DNA from 2 places in the Lacrimispora indolis DSM 755 genome. Region 2 is predicted to be linked to the other one. Evidence: riboswitches for the same ligand, from Rfam matches in the RefSeq annotation. Region 2 holds a riboswitch; the other holds the start of a gene.
What was found. Region 2 has a riboswitch for glycine ahead of gcvT (glycine cleavage system aminomethyltransferase GcvT). Riboswitches for the same ligand answer to the same signal wherever they lie in the genome.
Positions count from the first base shown of each region.

Region 1: it holds a riboswitch for glycine, as region 2 does, so the genes downstream of both, K401_RS0111715 (alanine/glycine:cation symporter family protein) here and gcvT (glycine cleavage system aminomethyltransferase GcvT) in region 2, are expected to answer to the same signal.

Region 1 covers NZ_AZUI01000001.1:2,421,673-2,430,823, reverse strand. Annotated here, with positions in the region: gene K401_RS0111735 (BglG family transcription antiterminator) at 1-183, opposite strand, end outside; gene K401_RS0111730 (PTS sugar transporter subunit IIBC family protein) at 173-1,522, opposite strand; gene K401_RS0111725 (PTS mannitol transporter subunit IIBC) at 1,790-3,169, opposite strand; gene metK (methionine adenosyltransferase) at 3,616-4,803, opposite strand; SAM riboswitch class I at 4,992-5,120, opposite strand; glycine riboswitch at 5,333-5,425, shown strand; gene K401_RS0111715 (alanine/glycine:cation symporter family protein) at 5,532-6,917, shown strand; gene K401_RS0111710 (carbohydrate ABC transporter permease) at 7,016-7,891, opposite strand; gene K401_RS0111705 (carbohydrate ABC transporter permease) at 7,904-8,809, opposite strand; gene K401_RS0111700 (ABC transporter substrate-binding protein) at 8,892-9,151, opposite strand, start outside.
Region 2 covers NZ_AZUI01000001.1:5,821,115-5,830,265, forward strand. Annotated here, with positions in the region: gene gcvPA (aminomethyl-transferring glycine dehydrogenase subunit GcvPA) at 1-573, opposite strand, end outside; gene gcvH (glycine cleavage system protein GcvH) at 587-970, opposite strand; gene gcvT (glycine cleavage system aminomethyltransferase GcvT) at 997-2,079, opposite strand; glycine riboswitch at 2,232-2,297, opposite strand; glycine riboswitch at 2,298-2,380, opposite strand; gene K401_RS0128275 (EAL domain-containing protein) at 2,489-4,615, opposite strand; gene K401_RS32125 (methyl-accepting chemotaxis protein) at 4,950-6,746, opposite strand; gene K401_RS0128290 (chemotaxis protein CheW) at 7,373-7,921, shown strand; gene K401_RS0128295 (iron-hydroxamate ABC transporter substrate-binding protein) at 7,997-8,962, opposite strand; gene K401_RS0128300 (FecCD family ABC transporter permease) at 9,046-9,151, opposite strand, start outside.

The DNA.
Region 1 (9,151 bases), 3.4 Mb from region 2:
CTTGGAGCAAAAGGTCAGCCCATACTTTTTTAATGCCCTTGGAATGTATTCCAGCTCTCTTTGTACCGTTCTTTTACTGATATGGATCTGATCTGCAAGCTGCTTTACTGGAACAGGACTCTTCTCATCCAAAAGAGCCAGGACGATCTGCTGCATCCTGGGAGTAAAATCATTACCTGCCATCTTCTCCACCTCCCATTAACCAGTTCAGAAGCTCTTTATAACCGGACATATCCGTTAAATTATCCACAGTAAAGCACGGTTTATCAATTCCTGATAAAAAACGGGCAAAATCCTTCTGACAGACAATGACATCTGCATCAGCCGGAATGCGGTCAGCCGACACATGGAATACCTCCACACCTGTCAGGCCTTCCAGCTTAAGCCTTTTCTTAAACAGAGCACCGGCCATGGCACTGGAGCCCATGCCCACATCACAGACAAAATATATTCTGGCATGTTCCATTCTCTTCGTCTTCATCTGCACCTCTTCGTTCCTCTGTATAGTTTCCTCATGGGAGACTGCTTTCCCCTTCTTTCCCGACATGATCAGACAGGCCAGCAGGCAGGTCACTGCGGCGGAAACCAAAATTCCCAAAAGAATCCCCAGCCAATGCTTTTTATCCGCCATGATCATAATGGTGATAATACTCCCTGGGGAAGCCGGACCCAACAGTCCGCTGCCGGTTATCATAAAACAGTAATTTCCCACAATGCTGCCTGCTATGGCAGCAGGCAGAAGCCTGATATTTGACAGCACATACGGAAAATAAACCTCATGAATACCGCCAAGAGACTGTATAATGAGGCTGGAAACCATTTTCTTTCTCATGTCCCGGTAAACCAGGGCATGGGCAAGAAGGATCCCAAATCCCGGCCCGGGATTGGTCTCCAGGAGAAACAAAATGGAACTGCCTTTTGTTTTCATCTGTTCCAGCCCCAACGGAAGGAAAAAGCCGTGATTGATCCAGTTATTAAAAAAGATAATTTTTAAAGGCTCTACCACAAAGCTGATAAAAGGGATGATTCCCTTTTCTATCATAAATGATAAGCCATTTCCCAATAAAGTGATCAGCCATTCCGCTACCGGTATCAGCATGAAATAGGCCAATGCCCCTGCCAGCAGCCCCAGCATCGCTAAGTATAAGTTAGTAAAAAGCATCTCAAACCCAGCGGGAATCCGGTCCTTGATCCGGTCCAGCCCCTTCCGGCAGAGAAAACCTGCGATGCTGCCTGCCAGGGCAGACAAGATCATGGCAGAAGCAGGCTCTGTCATAACAACAGCAGAGGCGGCAAGGGTGCCGGCCAAACCGCCGACATCCCCGCCGCACACTGTGCCTGCTTTGTATCCCATAAACACCGGAATCACCAGAAAGGACAAAATATTGGACATTTCATACAGGTGCTCATTCTGGAATATGCCTGCTGAAAAGACTGGCAGCAGCCCTGCTGTCACAAACAAAGGTATGCACTCAGCGATCACTCTGCTGTAATACTTCAGTACTCTCCCTGCTAATTTCATCTATGTAATTCCCCTTTTGAACCCAATATACATAAGTTATAAGCATTGTATTATAGCTCCGCAGCGGAGCTGGTAAAACCGCAGGTTTTACCAGCTCACGGGCATTCGCCCTATGAAATAAGACTGGAATAAAATTTCTTATGTGCAAGCACAACGAAATTTTATTCCTGCCTTATTTCGCACTGCTCAACGCTTTCGTGTACATTATACCATGGTTTACAATAGGATACCAGAAAGGCTGTCTTTTTATTCTATATTTTTGCCTGTTTATTTTTTTAAGGATTCCACTAACTCATCGTATTCCGGAGCTGCCATGAAATTGGTGATCAGAACCAGCTGGGCTTCAGGATTGCTGTGAGCCGCACGTTCCTTCAATTCCTTATGAGTCACCACGATCTGGGCATCCTGGGGAATGGAGGACACCGGTGAATGAACCACCTCAATATCTCCAAGCCCTGCTGACGCCAGCTTCTTTTTCAATACGGTTGCGCCCATAGCGCTGGAACCCATACCTGCATCACAGGCGAACACGATCTTTTTAACACTTCCCCCAGATACTGTTTTCTTTTCTGCAGTCTGATTTCCCTTGGACTCCTGCTTCATTTGTTTCACTTTATCCTTAGATTCCTCCAGTTCCCCGCCTTTTCCGGTAAACCGCAGCAGAGGAAGAGCAACAACAAAGGAAACTGCAGCCGCTACAGCAACACCTGCCAGCACGCCAAAGTAACCGCCTCTTGGTGTCATTGCAAGAACAGCCAGGATACTTCCGGGAGATGCCGGTGAGGTCAATCCCACACCAAGGAGCTGGAATACAAAGATCCCGCTGGCTCCGCCTGCCATAACCGCCAGAAGTAAAAGAGGATTCATCAGGATATATGGGAAGTAAATCTCATGAATTCCGCCTAAAAAGTGAATGATAATGGCGCCGGGTGCAGAACTCTTGGCAGATCCCTTACCTGCAAGGCAGTAAGCCAGTAAAACGCCCAGTCCAGGTCCCGGGTTTGCTTCCAGAAGAAAGAAAATGGATTTTCCCATTTCTTCTACCTGCTGGATTCCCATAGGGGAAAGAATTCCATGGTTGATAGCATTGTTTAAGAACAGAACCTTGGCAGGTTCAATGAAGATACTTGCCAGAGGAAGCAGCCTATTGTCCACGAAGAATCCAACTCCTGCCTCCATTACCCGGTTCAGCACCTCAACAATAGGTACAACTCCCTTCAGGGCGATAAGCGTCAGGATGGCGCCGATGATACCCATGGAAAAGTTATTTACCAGCATCTCAAATCCGGCAGGGATCTTGTTCTCTATCTTTTTGTCAAACTGCTTGATCACCCATGCGCTGACCGGTCCTACGATCATTGCACCGATAAACATAGGAACACTGGAACCAACAATTACGCCCATGGCTGAGATTGCGCCGATCACGCCGCCTCGCTGTCCATAAACTGCCGTACCGCCCGTATATGCGATCAAAAGCGGCAGCAGCATGCTGGCCATAGGGGAAACCAATGCCCCCAGCGTCTCATTGGGATACCAGCCGGTGGGAATAAACAATGCCGTAATCAGTCCCCATGCAATAAATGCACCGATATTGGGCATTACCATACCGCTTAAAAAGCGGCCAAATACTTGTACCTTCTCTTTCATATTTACATACCCTCACTTCATTATATAGTATTTACTGTGTGATCCGTGGAAGGTATGATTGGCCAATCAATTCCTTTTCATAGCCTTATTATAATCAATATGAGCTTCAGATTTCAACACGAAGAAACTGGGATTTGGCGCTAGTTTTAGTGCCAAATATTAAAAAAATATAAAATCTTTGTCCTATTCCCTCTTAAGCCTCTCTTACAACCGGCTTCAAGGCCTTGTACATAGGGACTTCTCATAAAAAATCAGCCTTAAATCAGTCTTATGGAAATCAGCTTTATAAGATTTGATCTCATGGGGAAAATGGGAGAAATAAAGCTTTTATGGCAGAAACAGAGTATAAGAACAGAAAGTTTTCCTGCTTTGATCCATATAGAAAAAGATGCCGCTCACCAGCAATGGATCAGCTGGTTTGGGGCATCCCTCTCATATAATAAAAATTATAAATATTCTTTTAAAAGGGAAACCTTATCAAGCTTTTCCCAGGGTAAGTCTAAGTCGTTTCTGCCAAAATGGCCGTAAGCCGCCGTCTGCCTGTAGATCGGACGGCGTAAATCCAGCATCTTAATGATTCCCGCCGGACGTAAGTCAAAATTCTGACGGATGATATCCACAAGCTTTTCATTGCTCAGTTTTCCGGTTCCAAAGGTATCCACCATAATGGAAGTGGGGTGAGCCACACCGATGGCATAGGAAAGCTGGATCTCACACTTGCCGGCTAAGCCTGCTGCCACTATATTCTTTGCAACATAACGGGCCGCATAAGCAGCGGAACGGTCCACCTTAGTGCAGTCCTTGCCGGAAAATGCACCGCCGCCGTGACGGGCATAACCGCCGTAGGTGTCTACAATGATCTTGCGGCCTGTTAAGCCGCTGTCGCCGTGAGGTCCGCCGATAACAAAGCGGCCTGTGGGATTGATATAAAAACTGGTATTTTCATCTACCAGCTCTGCCGGCAGAACTTCATCAAATACATATTTTTTAATGTCAGTATGGATCTGTTCCTGACTCACGTTCTCATCGTGCTGAGTGGACAAAACCACCGCATCTAAGCGGAGAGGCTTGCCGTTCTCATCGTATTCCACCGTTACCTGAGTCTTTCCGTCAGGACGGAGATAGGTCAGAGTTCCATCCTTGCGGACCTTTGTGAGCTTAAGAGCCAGCTTATGGGCAAGAGCGATGGGATAAGGCATGTATTCTTCCGTTTCATTGCTGGCAAAGCCAAACATCATTCCCTGGTCTCCTGCTCCAATGGCATCGATCTCTTCGTCAGACATCTTGTGTTCCTTTGCTTCCAAAGCCCGGTCAACGCCTAAGGCAATGTCTGCAGACTGCTCATCTAAGGCTACCATAACGCCGCAGGTATCGCAGTCAAATCCGTATTTTGCACGGTCATAGCCGATTTCCCTTACAGTCTCCCGCACCACCTTCTGAATGTCCACATAGGCATGGGTGGTTATTTCTCCCATGACCATGACAAGCCCGGTGGTACAGCAGGTTTCACAGGCCACACGGCTCATGGGATCCTGCTTTAACATCTCATCCAGAATCGCATCAGATATCTGGTCGCACATTTTGTCCGGATGTCCTTCTGTAACGGACTCGGAAGTGAATAATAATTTTTCCATGTTGTCATTTCCTCCTTCTTACCCATGTACTTTGGGCATGCAGGCATGCCGCAGGGTGTTTTCCTTTCTGCCCTCACTCTTAGGGCTTACAGGTATACCCCTACGTCATCCCTCCTTATATGATATGGGGGAATAACAAAAAGAAAAGTCCGCAGCAACGCGGACTTGATTCAACAATGTATCAAATCCTCTTATTGCTCGATTTCTCGCTCAGGTTGGCACCTTCCAATCGCGCTTTGTGGCGAAACGCCATCATTACCGGTCGGGGTTGCCGTGACTTCACAGATCCTTTGTATCTCCATCACTCTGAATAAGGGATATTACGTACTTTTCATTTGTTATTCAATTGTAAGCAGCATATACTGCAAGTACATTTTAACGTATTTAAAAACTGCTGTCAAGGGAATTCTATCCTTTGGCGAAATGGATAAAGTTCTTGCAAAAATTTAATCACTATTGTATAATGACACCATTCTTTAAATGTTCGCCATATGAAATCTGTGGAGTGCGCCCAGCGCAGACCGTGGACGGATGGCACTCTGGAGACATCTGCAATCATGCAGGGGCCGAAGGGGCAAGCGCTTAGGCGCGAAACTCTCAGGCAAAAGGACAGAGGCGATTTTTTCCCTTTCTTTTTGGAATATCGCATTATCTCTGTTTTTTTGTGAGTGGGAGTATCTCCCACTTTTTTTATTTCAAAAATCATTAAGGAAGGGAAGTAGAAATTAATGCAAGCAGTTGTTGAATTTTTTAACAAGCTGGACTCGGCAATCTGGGGGATACCCATGATTGTGCTGCTGTTTGGCACCCATTTGTTTATGACCGTGCGCACGGGCTTTATCCAGCGCAAAACCTTAACAGCCATTAAGCTGTCCGTAACAAAAGATCCTGATTCACCTGGAGAGGTCAGCCAGTTTCAGGCGCTGACCACTGCCCTCGCTTCCACCATAGGCACGGGCAATATTGTGGGTGTTGGTACGGCAGTATTCTTAGGCGGTCCGGGCGCTGTTCTCTGGTGCTGGCTGACCGGTGTATTCGGCATTGCCACCAAATATGCAGAATCCCTGATTGCGGTCAAATACCGTGTTCAGACCAGGGACGGCCGCATGCAGGGCGGAGCCATGTATGTGCTGGAACGGGCATTGGGTCTTAAATGGCTGGGCATACTCTTTGCACTGTTTGCTCTGTTTGCATCCTTTGGCATTGGAAGCGGCACACAGATCAACGCCATTGCCGAGATCATTGAAAACAACGTGCCCCTGCCTATCCCGCGCATTGTAATCGGCCTTGTCTTCGGCGCGATTACCGCTGTAGTCATTATCGGCGGCATCAAGTCCATTGCAACTGTGTGCGAAAAGCTTGTGCCGTTTATGGCCATTTTCTATGTGGCCGGCTGCCTGATCATTCTGTTTATCAACGCTGACTTCATCATACCTGCACTGAAGGCGATCATCACCCTGGCTTTCCAGCCCGGCGCGGTTGCCGGCGGTCTGGTCGGACGCGGCATTATGCTTGCCATGCAGTATGGTATTGCCCGCGGCCTGTTTTCCAATGAATCCGGTATGGGTTCTGCACCGCTGGTGGCTTCGGCCGCACAGACTCGAAATCCGGTGCGTCAGGCACTGGTTTCCTCAACCGGCACCTTCTGGGATACGGTTGTCGTCTGCCTTATGACCGGTCTGGTACTGGTTTCAACCATAATGAAAAATCCCAACATCAACATGGATATGATCCAAAACGGCGGACAGATGACCACTGCCGCTTTCAGCCAGATTCCTGTCCTGGGGCCGGTGATCCTGGTAATCGGCATCATCACCTTTGCTTATTCCACCATTCTCGGCTGGTCTTATTACGGGGAGCGCTGCTGTGAGTATTTATTCGGCGCCAGGGGCATGCTGCCTTATAAGGTCATCTTTGTGGCTATTGTAGTTGTAGGCCCTGTGCTGTCTCTGGATCTGGTTTGGACTATCTCCGACATCTTAAACGCTTTGATGGCCATCCCCAACCTGGTAGCTGTACTCCTTCTGTCAGGTGTCGTGGCAAAAGATACCAGATATTATTTAAACCACTTAGACGAAAGGGACGAAACACCGATTCCTGTGGTGGACAAATAAAAATGGAAAACCTCCTGCCTGTCATGGACTGGGGAAAATAATTCTGCCAATAAATTATTTATCCCGCAATCCCACGTAAGGCAGGAGTTTTTTTAATTTTAACCCTTGACCCCGCCTCCTGTAATGCCGGCGATGATCTTCTCCGACAAAAAGATATAAAGGATAAAGGTCGGAAGAAATACGATGATAACCGAGGCAAACATTCCTGACCAGTCTCCCGTATATTTCATGGAATTGATCATGGAATACAGTCCCACCGCAACCGGCCGCACTCTGTCGGAGTTTGCAAAAATCAGGGAAATAAAATACTCATTCCATATATTGATAAAATTGAAAATTGTTACCGTTATGATCCCGGACTGGGCCATGGGAAACATGATCAGCCAGAATGCCCTCATGGGAGGACAGCCGTCAATGGCAGCCGCTTCCTCATAAGCCCTGGAAATATTGGCAAAAAATGTGAGAAGAAAAATCGTTGTATAAGGAACGTTGATCCCCACGTAAAGGAAGATCAGAACCGCCTTATTGGCAATGTAGTTGTTCAATACGTTCATACCGGCTATCAGGCTGAACAGGGGAAGAACGATCATGACCACAGGCACGCCCATGGCGGATACCAGGCTGGTCTGGATCATTTTATTCCCTGCAAATCTAAAACGGGACAGAACGTACGCAGCAGGCGCACAGATCAATACCAGAAGCGTACACGAAATAACAGAATACATCAGGGAATTAAAGAAAATAGCGGACACATTGGAATTGGTCCATGCCTTTGCATAGTTTTCAAAATGAATCCCCTGGGACAGGACATGGCCTGAAAAAATGGCCTTTGTGGTAGAAAAGCTGGCGGCCACCACCCAGCCCAGCAGTACAACGGTAAATAAAATCCAAACAATCAGGAGCAGATATCCCGGAAAAAGCCTAAGCTCTCTCTTCCAGTTAAATGGCTCCATAAACTTTCCTTTTCTAGCCATAGATTCCCCTCCTTAGAATTCCAGATCATCATCTTTTATCAGTTTATTGCATATCAGGAAGACCCCTACCACACAAATACTTAACAGAACACCGATTGCCGCTCCCAAGCCAGCATTCCGTTCCGTCATACTGTTGCCGGCTCCAAAGATCATCATGTACATGTAAACCATGGGGGTGATGGTCTGGGTATCCGCCGTAACCGTTGAGAACAGCTGAGACCAGACGAAGAAACCTACTGAGGTGACGCTCCACATGGTAATGTTGGTTTTAAACACCCCTTTTAACAGGGGAAGGGTAATATAGCGGAACTGGTTTACCTTATTTGCCCCATCCAGGGTAGCCGCCTCATAGTAGTCATCCCCGATCCGTTCGATTCCGCTTGCAAATATCAGCATATGATATCCAACCATGCCAAAACAGTACGCAACAAGCAAGGCCATGAATTTATGATCATTATCAAGCCACTGGACCTTGGACAAAACTTTAAGTCCCATGGCTGAAAATACATTTTTAAGGAGACCGAACTTAGGGCTGTATACATACTGAAGCCACATGGTGGCAAGGGCAACCGCGCTGACTACGTTGGGAAGATAGATCATTGCCCTGAAAAAGCTTTTAAAACGTATCCCGCTGGTTATGATGACCGCAAATAAAAGACCCAGGGACATGACGATCAATCCGCCGATCAGCCAGATGCGGAACAGATTCCACATGGATATGCGGAACAAGCTGGTCCCTGCAAGCTTGCTGTAATTGGCAAGTCCTGTGAACTGCCACTTGGCCATAGAATCCGTGATTCCTTCGATCTTAAAAAAGCTCATTAAAACTGTTCTGAGAATAGGATAAAGGAATACAAGGACAAACATTAGGACTGCCGGTATCAGAAATACGGCAATCATGGTCTTATTCTTCTTCACGTTAAATACCTCCCCGGCTTTCCTTAATTACACGGTGACACCGCCTTGGCGGTGTCACCCTATAGAATCTTATTATTCCGGATTATTTGCCTGCTGCTATAAGAGCGTCCACGAACTCTGCTGCCGTAACGGAGCCTCCGCAAAGCTTCATAAAGTTCTCTTTGATAATAGGTGTTAAGTCTGCATTGGCTTCTGCTCCCGCTGCCCATGGATACCGCACTGTCAGGCTTTCCATTACAGGCTTTACGCTGGCAAGCTGTGCCGGCCATTCTGCATTTCTGGTATCTGCAGGAATTCCCATTGACATTTCGGACATTTTCTTGTCAAATTCACCCTGGGTAA
Region 2 (9,151 bases):
CAGATCCGTTATGCCATCTTTCTCAGGAATAACAGTCAGTTCCATCCCGTTTCCAAAGCAATAGGTCTTTATGGTCTCCATCACCTGAGGATGAACCGCTGTGGATACAAAAGCCTTGTTTTTCTTTCTGTCCCTGCACATCGCTACCGCTTCCGCCGCCGCTGCACCGCCGTCATATACGGAAGCATTGGCCGCATCCATTCCTGTAAGCTCACAGATCATGGTCTGGTATTCAAATATGGATTGTAAAATTCCCTGGCTGATTTCCGCCTGATACGGGGTATAGGCCGTGTAAAGGGTTTCCTTGGATAACACACTTTTTACAACAGCAGGAATATAGTGCCTGTACGCCCCTGCACCCCTGAAAATGACCGGAAATACCGTATTTTTTGCTGCAATGCCTTCCATTTTCTTACAAACTTCCATTTCAGACATACCAGGGGGAAGATTTAATCCTTCCTTTAACAGAACTTCCTGGGGAAGCTGCCTGAAAAGTTCTTCTATGCTATCAATGCCGATCGCCGACAGCATTTCTTTTCTGTCCTGATCGGTTGCCGGTACAAATGAACCCATATGCAGATCTCCTTTATTCCATTTCTTTTTTTACAAGTTCCTCGTATTCCTCTGGGGTTAAGAATTCTTCTTTTTCCGTAATACCGGTTATCTTTGCAAACCAGGCTTCATAAGGAGCCTCATTGATCTTTTCCGGTGAATCGAGAAGCTCTTCGTTGATTTCCGATACAACCCCTGTTACCGGGCAATATACATCTGAAACAGCTTTTACAGACTCCACATCGGCAAATACTTCGCCGGCTGCCGTCTCGTCATCCTCTTCCGGAAGATTGACGAAAACTAGCTGCCCCAATGTCTGCTGGGCATAATCCGTAAGGCCTACCAAAGCGGTTGTTTCATCTTCAAATTTTACCCATTCATGGGTTTTTGTGTAAACCAGATTTTCTAATACCTTCATGACTGATTCTCCTTCTCCTGGATTAATTATTTTGATTTTTTATAGAATGGAAGGGGCACTACTTCTGCCTCTACTTCTCTTCCTCGCACGATTACTGTTACTTTTGTACCTGTATTTATATATTCCTTATCTAAAATGGCCATGGCAGCCGGATAGCCTAAATATGGGCAATGGGTTCCTGATGTTGTAAAGCCTGCCTTTTTTCCGTTTACAAGCACATCTTCCTGTTCCCGAATGATCCCTCTTCCTGTCACCCTTAAGCCTACCCGTTTTCTTGTAAGGGAATCCTTATCCGGCAAATGGTTCTTACCGATAAAATCCTCCTTCTGCATTTTCACGGCAAACCCGAGACCTGTTTCCACAGGATTTATCTCATCATTCATTTCATGTCCGTACAGCGGCATGCCGGCCTCCAGCCTTAAAGTGTCTCTGGCCCCCAGCCCGCAGGGCATCAGTCCGTATTCCTTACCTGCCTCCATAAGCGTTTCCCACATCGTCTCAGCATATGTATTGTCCAAATAAAGCTCAAAACCGTCTTCCCCTGTGTAACCGGTTCTGGATACCATGCATGGGATCCCTCCTACCATTCCATCAAAAACAGCATGATAGTATTTTTCAGGAATATCTGTGGTCAGTTTCATGAGTATTTCCTGTGATTTGGGACCCTGCAGGGCAATTTGTGTGATTTGATCCGAAATATCTTCAAACACCGCTTCTCCTAATTTATGTTCCAGCATCCACCGGTAATCCTTATCTTTATTGGAAGCATTTACAACGATAAAGTAATCTTCTTCTTTTTTCTTATATACGATCAGATCATCCACTGTCCCGCCCTGGTCATTGCACATGGGGCTGTATCTTGCCTGGCCGTCCGCCATACCGGTAAAATCATTGGTCAGCAGCCGCTGCAGATTCTCAAGTGCGTCTTTTCCCTTACAGCTTATTTCTCCCATATGGGAAACATCAAAAAGCCCTGCTCCTGTTCTCACTGCCATATGCTCCTTTATGATTCCCTCTTCATACTGAATTGGAAGAAGATATCCTGCAAAGGGGACCATTTTGCCATGATATTTCAAATGCATTTCATAAAGCGGTGTTTTTCGTTCCATGTGTAAACCCTCCTTAAATTTATATGATAAAGGCAGTGTCTTTTACTGCCGTCCATCCGGTTATAAAGACATCTTACTATTTTCATAATCAGGAACATCTTCCGTTTATCTGCACAAAAAAAGGCAGAGAAAAATATCCGTATAAGATATTTCTGTCTGCCTCTGTCCTTTTACCTGAAAGATTGACTTCTTCGGTACATAAATGTTCTCCAGAGTTACGTCCGAATACAATCCTTTTGCCTGAGAGTTTCTGCCTTCCCCTTCGGCGGCACAGATTTGTGCTCTCTCTCGTATTCATCATCCGTTATTTATTATTGATATTATCAGAGTATTTTGGCACTGTCAATGATTTTTTACACAACCTTTCCCCATGATTCTGACAATTGCGCTGCCGGCTTTTAAAGCATTTCTATCTCGCCGTAACGCTTTCCATCTTTTTATTCTCTGATATGCCGTGCTGATTCACATATTCCATAAATTTATCGCAGCTCAAGGCCCTGCTGAAATAAAAGCCCTGATAGTAATCACAATCAAGTTCATGGAGCATTTGGACCTGCTCTTTTGTTTCAACTCCCTCCGCCACAACCTGAACCTTCATCTGTTTGCAGAGAGTAAGGATTGTCTCCACAATCTGCTGCCGCCTCCTGTCGCTGGCAATGCGGTGAACCAGGGAAGCGTCGATCTTCACAATATTTGCATGGAAATCACACAAATACAATAAGGAACTGTGTCCCATCCCAAAATCATCAATGGAGATATCCACACCCAGCTCCCTGATTTGCTTAAGCTTGTCCCGTGTGGAATCGCCGGGATCAACTGCAGCATTTTCTGTAAGCTCAAACTCTATGCAGCCGGGCTTAAGGCCATGTTCATTGATCAGTCTCTCCACAGTTTCAATCAGCGTATCGTCATCCTTCAGCTGATTCGGGTTTAAATTGATGGAAATGGATAATCCGCCATATCCTTGATCTTGCCAACGCCGCAAATCAGACAGAGCCTTGCGGATTACCCAAATGCCCAATTGGTTGGTAAGTCCGGCCTCATCACAGATGCTTAATACAATATGAGGCGATATGTATCCGTACACAGGATGGATCCAGCGCAGCAGGGCCTCACCTCCCATAACCTCACCGCAATAGTTCACCTTTGGCTGGTATTCCAGATACAGGCTTCTTTTACAGCCCTGGAGGCTGCTCCTGATTTCAGCCAAAAGGGTGCGGGCGAGCAAACCAACATCGTCATGGCGGGAAATGATCTTTTCCTGCCTCTTTTCCCAGGTATTTTGCAGCTCCTCTGATAAAACATGGAAGGTAGTCAGGCGGTCACGTTGCTGATTCTTTGCCTGAAGCCGGACAAAAGGGAGGTAAATCAACACAGCTGCCGTCAGGTTTATCACCTGCAGTATAACTCCGGAAACCGATCCGGAGGCAAGTAACCCGGATAAAAAAATCGGGGTCGTCCATTCTATCGCCTGTGTGACTGGCGGCACAAAGCCCAAAAGCAGGGCAAGATATGCATTTAATCCAAGGATAACAGGTGACAAAAGGAACGGAATAAAATAATAGGAATTGAAGATGACCGGAAAACCGTAAAGCACGGTATCGTTGATATTAAAAATACCAAGGGGTACGGAAATCTTCACAAGACGGTTATTCTCACCGGCCAGCAGAAACGCAAGCAGCAATCCCAGTGTTGCCCCAACACCTCCTAAATACACATACGTATCGTAGAATCCCTTGGTAAGAATATTCGGACCCTCAAAAGAGGTAACGACCCTGGTTGCACCGGATACTGCATCTGCTATCATTGGTTCGCCCCGCACACCAAAGAATGACAGGATATGGGTTAAAAGGATCAGCAACACGGCGGAAACAAAGTTTGCTCCTGTCATCCATGTTTCATTTATCCTTTGCAGGAGTATCCCTGGGTATGAATTTATACCTGTAGAAACCAGCAAAACTTTTGCCCCGCTGAACACAAAAACAGTGAGAAAGGATGGCATAACGGCCAGAAAGGAGGCCTGAGTCAAAGCGCCTCCCAGATGGGGAATGACATTGGAGGGCAGGGTACGGCAGCAGAGCTTATAAAAAAAACAAAACAGATGGGACGCAGCTATGGATACGAAAAGGGCCTTGAACATACCGGAGGAACCTGCTTCATGTGCCTGCACAATCAGATTTCTGTGTGTAAGTGCAATATAGGAGGCAAATACCGTAATCACAATGCTGACAGAGCTTACCTCACCGGACCTTACAAGTGTCATTTCCTTAGCTGCGGCATAACTGACCGCAATCAACGCCAAAAGCGCCATGATCTGAAGTGTGGCATAATGAAAGGACAGGCCGATTTCCTGCCATGCTTCCCCAAATATACCAGACATAAAGCGGTGATAGGACGGAATCGGCAAGGTAAGCAGAGCAAAAACAACCGAACCGGCCAACACCAGCGGCATCATCGACAACACCCCTCTGCGAAGGATTCGCAAAGTCTTCCTGTAAACCATTTTTGAAAACATGATGTCGAGCTTTTCTATCATATCCGTCTACTCCTTCTCTCACGAAGATGCAAGCATCTTTTTTTCATATATACAATTTTTGTTCCTAATATTCAATTTGATTGGATACAGCATTTTTCGTTCTGAAATTGGCACCACAATATTACGAAACCGTTCCAAAACCAATGCGGCACCTATCAACAGATAAGCACCGCATGGTTTGCAGATTTTATGCACATAATTCCCGTCCATTTGATATCCTTATTCCGGACATGGAATTCCGGCGTCAACATGCCAGGCGCCGTAAAAACCGCAGCTTCACGTGGAAAGGACTATAAATCACCGCTCATAAAGGTCATTTAAGAAGGGTTGTATTTTAGTATTTACTATGAGCCATGGAAAATCCCATGCTTTCCGGTGAAGGTTTTATGGAAATTTGCTGATTCATTGGATATAATGTGTTTCCAATTCTGATGCCCTGAAAGTCTTCTTTTAATTTAAACTGAGCAATTGTCTCTTTCAGTAAAGCTGCCTGTCCGCTCATTTCCTCACTTACGGCAGCACATTCTTCAGAGGAAGCACTATTGGCCTGCACAACCTGGGATACCTGTTCAACCGCTTTACTGATCTGTATCATGGAATCTGCCACATTACCTGCTGATTGGGAAATGCTTGTAATAACCTCACTGCTTTGGACCACGCCTTCCACAATCTTTTGCAGGGCATCCGATGTCTGGCTGGATATTACAGAACCCTGGGCCGCTTTTTCTATGGTCGTATCAATCAGCGCTGCCGTATCCTTTGCAGCCTCCGCGCTTTTCGCAGCAAGGCTGCGCACTTCATCTGCTACAACCGCAAACCCTTTTCCATGCTGACCGGCACGTGCAGCTTCCACGGCTGCATTCAGCGCAAGTATATTGGTTTGAAATGCAATTTCATCAATAATCTTGATCACAGAAGCAATTTCTTTGCTGGCAGCATTGGCCTGCTGTGTGGACAGCATCATTTCTTCCATTTTTGAGGATCCTGATTCAGCCTTTTGCTGAATTTCATCTCCCATTGTTTTTGCCTCGCCGGCCATAGCAGCACTGCTTCTCATCTCTTCGGAAACGCCTTTTATTGTCATGCTCAATTCCTGCACAGTTGCCGCCTGCTCTGTGGCGCCCTGAGCCAATGATTGAGCGGCATCGGCAACCTGCACGGCGCCGGTAGCCACTTGTTCCGTAGCAAGATTGATTTCCCCAAACAGGTGATTTAAATTATCTTGTATTGTCAGTAATGCCATGCCTAATACATCCTGTTGGGACAATAATTTCACTTCACTGCTTAAATCCTTCCCGGCAATGACTTTTAGCTCTTCTGATATATGCACGATGTGCATAACCATCTTTTCTGTAGCAGCTATACTTTGACCAACCTCATCCTTAAACTGCTTATCATTATCCAGTTCCATTTGTAAATCCTTTTCAAACTCCAGCGCACCGGTGGCTGCAATCTGTTCCATCACCTTTTTCAGTCTCCCAATAGGGCCGGCAATAATTTTGGTTATGTAAACAGTAAGGATAACCCCTGCCAAAAGGGAGATGAGCAGGATAAGGGTGATCAATATTTTGGAACGTTGAAATGTTTGTGTATTGGACTGCAGCATTTCATATGCATACCTTTTATTCATATCCCTGCTTATATTGAGCAAATCTGTTATCCGGTCCGTGTCTGCCGCAGCTTCATCCATCGACTTTTTGGCACCGGCGGAATCATTTATCTTGCCAGAATCAGTTACCTTACGTTTTGCAGCAGCAAAATTATTAGTATAAATGGTTTTGAATTCATCAAAATTCACCTGATCCTCCGGATTATTTATCGTCTTTTGATATGAATCAAATAATTGATGCATCTCGGTATCCAGCTGATCCAGCATGGACAGAGCCTGCTTAAATGATTCATCTTCCGGTTCGTATATTACAATATTGCGTATAAACGTCTTTTGCTGATAAAAGTTCTGGCTGATCTCTCCTGCAATTTCAACCCCTGTCAACTGCTCCGAATACAAGGTATCTTCTGCCGCATTCATAGTGCTCATGCTTGATATTGCTGCAATAGCTATAATAACAGAAAATAATATCAGAACTGCAAAACTTATGATTAGTTTAAGATGTAATTTGAGATTTCTCATTACAACACCGCCTTATTATATTTAAATTATCACTTCTTTTAACACTTTTCCATCATAAAGGCCCTGATTTGCCCATCATAGACCCAATTTCCCGATCAATCCCCCTACCTCCAACCATCCCCTTTGCCTGAAGCGATAAACGTTTACCCTCATAGCTCATAACTCTTTCCTCCTTAGTAGTTTTTGACTCTCCATGGCTTTTCCCAATTAGCTTTCAAAGCAATGGATGACATTATGTTACAATATACGACTTTTTTCACCAGATAGGAGTATTAATGTATCCGATGAAGCTTCTTATGTGCTTAATGTTATTAATAACATTTCTCAATAAAAGCTGTCGGATATCTTTTAAGAGGAAAATTTTTCCATTACACTCAATTCAGGATATCAAACCGCCAATTCACTACACGCATAATCCATGAAAAATATAAAATAGATATACTGGCATAAGAAGAAAGGGAAATAATATAATCAAAATGTGGATTAAAATAATCCTTTTGGAAGATACTAAAATATGGAAAGAATCATTGGGGAGTTATCAGTTTTGTCAGCCGGAGTCCCATGGAACCCGGCATCTAGAACCTAAACATGCTCCCTCGGCTGACAGCTAAAAGGAAGGGTGTATCATGGAAGAAAGAATGAGTTCAACAAATGAACTGCAGGTGCTGGTAACAGGAGTTGCCGGTAACACGTTTGGTATTAACATCGCAAAGATTCAGGAGCTGGCATGGTATCAGGATGTTCAGCGGATCCCCCATTCCAATCCCTGTATCGAAGGAACGGTACATCTTAGGGGTGAAGCGTTTACCGTGGTGGATCTTGCAAAATATCTGGATCTTCCTGCTTCGAAAGATCCTGAACATGACTTATTGATTATTATGGGATTTAAACAGATGGGCATGGCCTTTCATGTCCATCAGGCAGATGCCATCAGCCGGATTTCGTGGGAAACCATCGAAAAGCCGGATTCGGAGCTTTATGGGGACAAAGACAACATTGTCATCGGCATAGCAAAAGCGGATGACCGTGTCATCACCCTGATCGACCTTGAGTGGATCATGCATGAAATTGCTGCGGTCTTAAGTGCGGAGGCTCAAACAAGCGAGACAGCTGATAACTACGGAAACAGCAACAGGGAATCCAGTTTTATAGGGCAAGTCCTCTGCTGTGAATAAAACGATTGGGTATAAGAAAACACCTCCCTGCACGCTGTGCAGCCAGGAGGTGTTTTGCTCTTTATAAGCACAATATTATTTCATTGTATTTATTATGGAATCCGTTACGATTTTTAACTGCTGCAGCACAGCAATCGGATCATAGTAATAAACCTGTTCAAAGGGCAATTCAATGACCCTGTTATTCTGTACTGCAGAGAGGTTTTTCCATACAGAAGTTTTTTTCATCTCTTCTACATCTTTACTTGGTTCCCCATTTGCAGTGTAAACAGTAACAAACATATAATCCGGCGCATACTGGGACAGTGCTTCTATGGATATTTCTGCCCAGCCCTGTCCGTCACTGACTTCCTGTAACTTTTCCTGGAGTTTCAGGCCAAGTCCTGATGTTAAAACCTGTCCGCCCCTTCCCATATTATCTCCGAATGCATATACTTTACCGTTGGCAAATTCAAAGAGACCCACACTGGCATTCATATCCATTCCCGCTTCCTTTAAACGTTCTGTCTCCTTAGCGGCTTCTGTTTCAAATTCAGCAATCCAGGCTTCTGCTTCTGACTGTTTATTTAACATTTCTCCAAAATAACGAATGGAGGACTTAATATCTCTGTTGGTATTAAAGGGGATAAAAACAGTAGGTGCTATCTTCTCCATTTCAGCCAAACCTTCTTCTGAATCCGTAATAATCAGATCAGGATCCAGAGCAAGAACCTCTTCCACATTCATGGGGTAGCCGACATCTTTTATCTGAGCTTTCTTTTCTTCATCAATATAAGGATTTGCAAGACTCCATTCTTCACTTCCTGCGACAGGTATTCCTAATACCATAACTTCACCAAGATAAGTACGCACTACTACTCTCTGGGGATCATCAGGGATTTCTACGTCTCCATTTACTGCTTTAAATGTATGGGTTCCGCCTTTATTAGGTTCAGAGGCCTGTGATGCGCCAGGTACAGCAGTTCCATTATTCGCTCCGCAGCCTGTTAAAACGGCAGCAGTCAAAGCCAGGCCTGTCAGCACATGAATCATTCGTTTCATTTTCAATACCATATACTACATTTTTTCGCAGTACAGCCGCGTAGATCATTCAGCGGCATCCTTTCTTTCAATTACATATATTTTTAATTATATTTTACAATTAAATAGATAAAATAGGGCGCGCCTACCATAGCAACCATTAACCCAATGGGTATGCCATCGGGGGAAAATATGAATTTGGCACATACG